Methylosinus trichosporium OB3b: one gene and its partner. The protein of the gene in region 1 binds, or shares a complex with, the protein of each later gene. Links are inferred from orthologs where the notes say so. Each region holds a gene or a part of one and is shown on either strand. Other genes may lie near its edges.

Region 1 (4,371 bases):
CTCGGACTATGACGTCGCGGTCTTCCTCGAACAATTCGGCGGCTTGGCGCAAGAGGCGGATCGCCTAGCGGAGATCGAGACCACAATTCTCTATGACACCGGCGCCGTCATCAACGCCCTGCCCTTCGAAGCGGGAGCCTATCGCGAGCGCACCGGACTGATGGGAGAGCTGCGCCGCGAAGGCGTCGATCTATGACGCCGGAGACGTCGGACTATCTCGGAAAGGCGCGCGAGGATTTGGACGACGCCGCGAAGATCGCCAAAATCGGGATCGCGAAGGTCGCAGCCCGTTGCGCCTATTACGCCGCCTTCCACGCCGCCGAGGCCTTCATTTTCGAAAACACCGGCCGCGTCGGGAAAACTCACTCCGGAGTGAGAGCGGAGTTCGCTCGGTTGGCCAAGGCGACGCCGCAAGTCGACCGAGACTTTCCGAAGTTTCTCGCGAAAGCATATATTTACAAGGAAATAAGCGACTATGGCGCTCCGGCGGGCGCCGGCGTCTCCCTGAGCGACGCGATGGACGCAATCACGACGGCCACGCGATTCGTCGACTGCATGGACAAGCTGTTGTCGGCATAGCGCTGACGCAACGGGAGCTACTCCCCCAAATGCCGCAAGGCCGCCGCCGCGGCGAAGGGGCAGAGCGCAAGCGACGCCAGACTGATCGCGCAGAGAATGGCGAAGGGCGCGGCGAAGGGCACGGTTCCGCCGGAGGCCGCCCCGGCCGCCGAGACGCCGAAGATCAGCACCGGGATCGTCAGGGGCAGCACCAGCAGCGCCATCAGCAGGCCGCCGCGGCGCAGCGTCACCGTCGCCGCGGCGCCGATCGCGCCGATGAGAGTCAGCGCCGGCGTGCCGGCGAGCAGCGTCGCCGTCACCGCGGCGAGCGCCGTCTCGTCCTGCTGCAGCATCAGGCCGAGCACAGGCGCGGCGAGCGTCAGCGGCAGGCCGGTCGTCACCCAATGGGCCGCGCATTTGACCAGAACGACGAGCTCGAGCGGCGTCGCCGCCAGCGGGAAGAGATCGAGCGAGCCATCCTCCATATCGGCCTGGAACAGCCGATCGAAACAGAGAAGGCTGGCGAGCAGCGCGGCGATCCACAGCACCGCCGGACCGATGCGCGCCAGCAGATTGGGATCGGGCCCGATAGCGAAGGGGACGATGGTCACCATCACCAGGAAGAACACGACGCCCATGGTCGCCGAGCCGCCGATGCGGCGGGCGACGGAAAGATCGCGCCGGAACAGCGCCAGCAGCGGCGAGCTCATGGCCTCGCCCCCAGCGCCAGCTCGCGCGCCTCGGGCAGGCCGAGCGGCTCATGGGTGGCGGCGACGATCATGCCGCCCGCGGCAAGATGGGCGCGCATCGCCTCGGCGAGCCGCTCGCGCGCGGCGCGGTCGAGCGCGCTGGTCGGCTCGTCGAGCAGCCACAGCGGTCGGTTTGCGACGAGCAGGCGGGCGAGGGCGATGCGCCGCTTCTGTCCGGCCGAGAGAATGGCCACCGGCGCCTCGCCGACATGGGCGAGCCCGACCCGCTCCAGCGCCCGCTCCGGCGCGAGCCCGCCGCCGCCGAGGAAACGCGCCCAGAAATCGAGGTTCTCGCGCGCGGTGAGCGGCGCCTTCAGGCCGTCGGCATGGGCCAGATAATGCAGCAGCCCGGCCGGCTCCTCCTCTTTCGCCCCGGCGATGGCGACGCGGCCGCGCCGGTGCGGCAAAAGTCCGGCGATGGCGCGCAAAAGCGTCGATTTTCCCGCGCCATTGCGGCCGGTGACGAGGAGCGCCTCGCCGCTCGCGAGCGAAAATCCGAGCCCGTCGATGACCGGCCGGCCGCCGCGCTCGACGCAGAGATCCTCGACCTCGAGGCGCAGCGGCTGTGGATCGGAGGGCGGGTCGGCGCTCATGGGGCAACGCAATAGGCCAGATCGCGCCACGATGGAAAGAGCCCCCCTCGAGTCTTCTTTTCAGATGACGCAGACAAGAGCGGCCGGCCTTCCCACCCGATTCGGCGTCACGGACCGGCGCCCGGCCGCGTCCGCGAAGCGGCGCGCATTGCGAGCCAGATCACATGCCGCGCGCCGCCGCCGCGTCCATTGGCGCGCGCTCCGACCTCCTCCACGCCGAAGCCGGCCTTGCGCAGCCGCGCGGAAAACGCCCGATCCGGCGCGCAGGACCACACCGCCAGCACGCCGCCGGGGCGCAGCGCGGCGCGCGCCGCCTGCAAGCCGTCATGGCCATAGAGTCCGTCATTGGCGCCGCGCGTCAGGCCCTCGGGGCCATTGTCGACATCGAGGAGAATGGCGTCATAGCCCCCTCGTCCGGCGCGGATCAGTCGCCCGACATCCTCCACTTCTATGCGAACGCGCGCATCGCCGAGGCTATCGCCGAAAACCTCCGCCATCGGCCCCTGCGCCCAGGCCACGACCGCAGGCGAGAGCTCGGCGACGACGATCCGCGCCTGCGGGCCGAGAGCGCCGAGCGCGGCGCGCAGGGTGAAGCCCATGCCGAGCCCGCCGATGAGCACGCGCGGCTGCGACCGTTCCGCGACTTTCGCGCAGGAGAGCGTGGCCAGAGCCTCCTCCGAGCCGCTGAGGCGGCTGTTCATCAGCTCATTGGCGCCGAGCATGATGGAAAATTCCGCGCCTCGCCGCTTGAGCCGCAATTCTCCCTCGCCGCCGGGCACGGGAGCCGTATCGATGAGGGTCCAGGGGATCAAGAGACGGCTCATTCCTCGGAGGCCAAGCGCTCGCCGCGTGATAGCCCGAGGCGCGCTTCCGCGTCCAGCCGGCAGGAAAGGGGCGAACGCCGGCGCCCGCGCGGAGGAAGGAGAGAGCCTCGGGGCGGCGACGGATCGCTGGCGCAACGAGGCCGAAGAATGCTAAGCCTGCTCACCTGCGCGGGCGCTTTCGAGGAATCGGGCGCCCGCTGATCGTGAGGCGGCCGCTCGTCCTTCCAGCGCGCGGCGACAGAATCGGGACGGCGCATCAAGGTGGCGAAGCACAACAGCCTTTCGGATTACGCATCGAGACGATTTCGTTTCGCCGGCAATGCGCTCCTGCAGTTCCATGATCCCTTCTTCGCGCAGATCGACCGGCTGAGGGCGGAGTTCGAAGCCAAGGGAACGCATTTCGTCAGCTTCGCCAATTATGATTATCTCGGCCTCGCCAATCATCCGAAGATATTGGAGGAGGCCGACCGCGAGCTGCATCGGCTCGGCGTCGGCGCGCTGGCGTCGCGCCTCGTCGGCGGCGAGCGGTCGACTCACAAGCCCTTCGAGGCGGAGATCGCCGAATTTCTCGGCATGGAGAGCGCGCTGACGCTGGTCTCCGGCTATCTCGCCAATGTCACCACCATCTCCTGGCTGCTCGGCAAGCGCGACGCTCTGTTCATCGACGAGCTCGCCCATAACAGCATCGTCGCCGGCTGCGAGGGCTCGCCGGCCGAGACGATCAAGTTCCGCCACAACGACTTCGATCATCTCGATCAGCTGCTGCGCAAGCGGCGCGAGGATTTCCGTCATGCGCTGATCGTCGTCGAGGGCATCTACAGCATGGACGGCGACACTGCCGACTTGCCGCGCCTCGTCGAGATCAAGGAGACGCACGACGCCTGGCTGATGGTGGACGAGGCGCATTCGCTCGGCGTGCTCGGAGAGACCGGGCGCGGCCTCGCCGAATTGCAGGGCGTCGATCCGGGCCGCCTCGATCTCGTCGTCGGCACCATGTCGAAGACGCTCGCCTCCTGCGGGGGCTTCGTCTGCGCGAGGAAGCCCGTCATCGACTGGTTCCGCTACACGCTGCCGGGCTTCGTCTATTCCGTCGGCCTCTCGCCCGTCATCCTCGCCTCGGCGCGCACGGCGCTGCGGCTGATGCAGGAGGAGAATTGGCGCGTCGGCAAGCTCGCGCGCAACGCCGAATTGTTCCGCGATTACGCGCACGCCAACGGGCTGAGCACCGGGCCGGCGATCGGGCGCGGCGTCGTGCCGATTCTGTTCCAGGACAGCGTCGAGACCATGTGGGCCTCGCAGCATCTTCTGGAGAAGGGATTCTACGTGCCGCCGATCGTGCAGATCGGCGTGCCCAAGGACCAGCCGAGGCTGCGCTTCTTCCTCTCCGCCAATCATTCGGAAGAGGAGATTCGCGGCGTCATCGAGGCGCTGCGCGATCTGCCTCCGGTCGCCGCGGAGGCGCATGAATTGGTGAGAAAGGCGATGGCGGGGGCCGGGGATGAGGGATGGGGGAGTAGCGAGTAGGGAGTAATAAGCTGCCCTACTCCCTACTCACTACTCACTACTCCCCCTCCCGCGTCCTTATGCCCGCTTCCGCCCACCGCTCGCGTTCGATAGGTGTTTCCAATGGCCGGCATCGAGATTCTT
Region 2 (2,814 bases), 1.7 Mb from region 1 along the record:
GAACCGAACGCAACGACGCGAGCCGAAATACGCGACGATCGCGACGAGGATGACGGCGCAGCGCGCGGGAACGGCCACATAAAAATGCGGCGTGCCGAAAAAGCGCCAGTCGCTGGCGAGAAACAGCGTGTTCAGCGCGATGGAGAGCAGAAACAGCAGACGCGCCTGGCGCGCCATCTCGGGAAAGCGCTCGTCCCGGAATGCGCGTTCGACGGCGGGGTCGCCGAATTCTCCCGAGAAAGCCGTGAGCCGAGCGGGTATGAACATCCTGAACACATGGCTGTAAATCGCCGAGCGCTCTACTGCTCAAAGCCGAGCTGCGCCGGCAGTCGACGTCGAAACAAGTGACGCCGGGACCATGACGAGGGTCAGCGAGCCGCTTTTTCGATCTCGGGCATGAGTGTGGCCTCCATCGCCTGCCGCGTCAATGGCCCGACGAACTTAAAGGCGATGGTTCCGTCGCCGCGGACCACGAAAGTCTCGGGCACGCCATAGACGCCGAAATCGATCGCCACGCGCCCGGCGAGATCGACGCCGATCGCGCCATAGGGGTTGCCGACATCCTCGAGAAAGCGGCGCGAGTTGGAAGGATCGTCCTTATAGGCGAGGCCGGCGAGCGCGACGCCCGCCTGAGCGAGCCGCGCGTCCCCGGCGAGCGCCATCAGCTGCGCATGCTCCTCGCGACAAGGCGCGCACCAGGAGGCGAAGACATTGACGACGCTCACGCGCCCCTTGCGCAGATCCTCGCCGGAAAGGCCGCCGACGCCGGGAAAGCCCGCCAGCGCCGGCAGAGCGAAGGCCGGCGCCTGCTTGCCGATGAGCGCCGAGGGCAGGCGCGACGCGTCGCCGGCGAAGAGACGGAAAAAGAACAGCACCGCGAGCAGCAGAAAGACGGCGAGCGGCAGGAACAGCGCGAGGCCGCGCCGCGGCGCCGGCCCGGAGCCGGATAGATCGACGCTCATCCCGCCACGTCCTCCTCATGCGCGCCGTCGCGCTCGAGACGGGCCAGCGTCGCGGCGAGGCGTCGATGATCGAGCCAGATGCGCAGAGCGACGACGAGCACAGTCGCCGCCGTCACCGCATAAGCGATGACGACATAGCCCCAATGATCCTCGCTCATCGCGCCGGCTCCAGCGCGTCTGCAGGCGCGCGCTCATCCGCGGCGACCGCCTGTGCGGTGAGCCGCGCCACGCGCCGGCGCAGGATCTCGTTGCGAATGGCCGTCAGATGCAGAAGCAGGAACAATGTCGTCGCGCCGAGCGCCATGATCAGCAGCGGCCACAACATGGCGGCGGCGATGGTCGGCCCGCCGGCGCGCAGCACCGAGGCCGGCTGATGCAGCGTATTCCACCAGTCGACCGAATATTTGATGATCGGAATATCGACGAATCCGACCAGCGTCATGATCGCCGCGATGCGCGCGCCGCGCGGAGAATCCTCCATCGTCTGGCGCAGAGCGATGAGGCCGAGATAGAGCAGGAACAGCACCAGCATCGAGGTGAGGCGTGCGTCCCACACCCAATAGGTCCCCCACATCGGCTTGCCCCACAGCGATCCCGTCACCAGGCAGATGAAGGCGAAGGCCGCGCCGAGCGGCGCCGCGGTCTTCTGCGCGGCGTCGGCCAGCGGATGGCGCCAGACGAGAACGCCGAGCGAGGCCGAGGTCATCACCGCATAGGCGAACATTGCGAGCCAGGCCGCCGGCACATGGATATACATGATGCGGACGGTCTCGCCCTGCTGGTAATCGGGCGGCGCGACGAAGAAGGCGAGATAGAGTCCGGCGCCGAGCAGAATCGAGCTCACGCCGCCGAGCCAGGGAAGCACGGCGCGCGTCAGCCGCAGGAAGACGGCTGGATTTGCGAGAGAGGTCAGCCAATTCATAGCGGGACGCGGCCGGGCGGCGGAGAATGCGCGCCGCGGCCCGCCGAGGCCGCGGCGCGTGCGAATCAATTCGCGGCTTTGGGCTTGGCCGGCTCCGCCGCGCTCTGCGGCTTGAAGCGGCCGTGCAGAATATCCATGGCGGCGATCAGCTGCTTGTCCTTCAGCGGATCCGGCGGGACATAGGCCTGGGAGCCGGTCTTCTCGTCGTCGCCATTCTTCAGATGGCCCTTGAGCGAGGCCTCGCCCTTGGTGTCGTCCTTGCCCTTCAGCTCGTCCGGCACATCCTGCAGAATGCTGATGTCCGGCTCGATGCCCTTGGCCTGGATCGAGCGGCCGGCGGGCGTGTAATAGCGCGCGGTGGTGAGACGCAGCGCGCCATTGCTGCCGCCGAGCGGGATGATCGTCTGCACCGAGCCCTTGCCGAACGAGCGCGTGCCGAGGATGGTTGCGCGCTTATGGTCCTGCAGCGCGCCGGCGACGATCTCCGACGCCGAGGCGGAGCCGCCATTGATCAGCACGATCACCGGCTTGCCCTTGGAGATGTCGCTCGAGGCGCGGGCGTTGTAGCGCTGCGTCTCGTCGGCGGTGCGGCCGCGCGTCGAGACGATCTCGCCATGGTCGATGAAGCTGTTGACCACCTGGATCGACTGGTCGAGCAGGCCGCCCGGATTGTTGCGCAGATCGACGATGAAGCCCTTGAGCTTGTCGCCGGGCATGTCGTGCTGGAACTTCTGCATCGCCGTGCGCAGCCCGTCCGACGTCTCCTCGTTGAACTGGGAGATGCGGATATAGCCGACGTCCTCGCCTTCCTTGTGCGAGCGCACCGATTTGATGTGGATCTCGGCGCGCACCAGCTTCACCTCGACCTTGTCGCGATCCTTGCCGCGCAACAGGGTGAGCTTGACCGGCGTGTTGATCTGGCCGCGCATC

What was found.
Region 2: the proteins of ccmA (region 1) and CQW49_RS19640 are in contact, whole or in part, in a solved structure (PDB 8CE8), measured with the Escherichia coli proteins. The link is inferred for Methylosinus trichosporium OB3b from one-to-one orthologs.

The regions. Positions count from the first base shown.
Region 1 is NZ_CP023737.1:2,453,599-2,457,969, forward strand. What follows is about bases 83-2,952. They hold ccmA (heme ABC exporter ATP-binding protein CcmA), read right to left. Parts: upstream 1,901-2,952; coding sequence 1,265-1,900; downstream 83-1,264. Other genes in these bases: CQW49_RS11820 (nucleotidyltransferase domain-containing protein), read left to right, coding at 83-196; CQW49_RS11825 (HEPN domain-containing protein), read left to right, coding at 193-579; ccmB (heme exporter protein CcmB), read right to left, coding at 597-1,268; CQW49_RS11840 (spermidine synthase), read right to left, coding at 2,008-2,712. In the rest of the region: more of CQW49_RS11820, read left to right, coding at 1-82; CQW49_RS11845 (aminotransferase class I/II-fold pyridoxal phosphate-dependent enzyme), read left to right, coding at 2,986-4,248. UniProt on the Escherichia coli protein: Part of the ABC transporter complex CcmAB involved in the biogenesis of c-type cytochromes; once thought to export heme, this seems not to be the case, but its exact role is uncertain. Responsible for energy coupling to the transport system.
Region 2 is NZ_CP023737.1:4,155,143-4,157,956, reverse strand. It holds CQW49_RS19640 (heme ABC transporter permease), read right to left. Parts: upstream 1,885-2,814; coding sequence 1,117-1,884; downstream 1-1,116. Other genes in the region: CQW49_RS19635 (S41 family peptidase), read right to left, coding at 1,950-2,814; ccmD (heme exporter protein CcmD), read right to left, coding at 959-1,120; CQW49_RS19650 (DsbE family thiol:disulfide interchange protein), read right to left, coding at 369-962; CQW49_RS19655 (GGDEF domain-containing protein), read right to left, coding at 1-177. UniProt on the Escherichia coli protein: Required for the export of heme to the periplasm for the biogenesis of c-type cytochromes.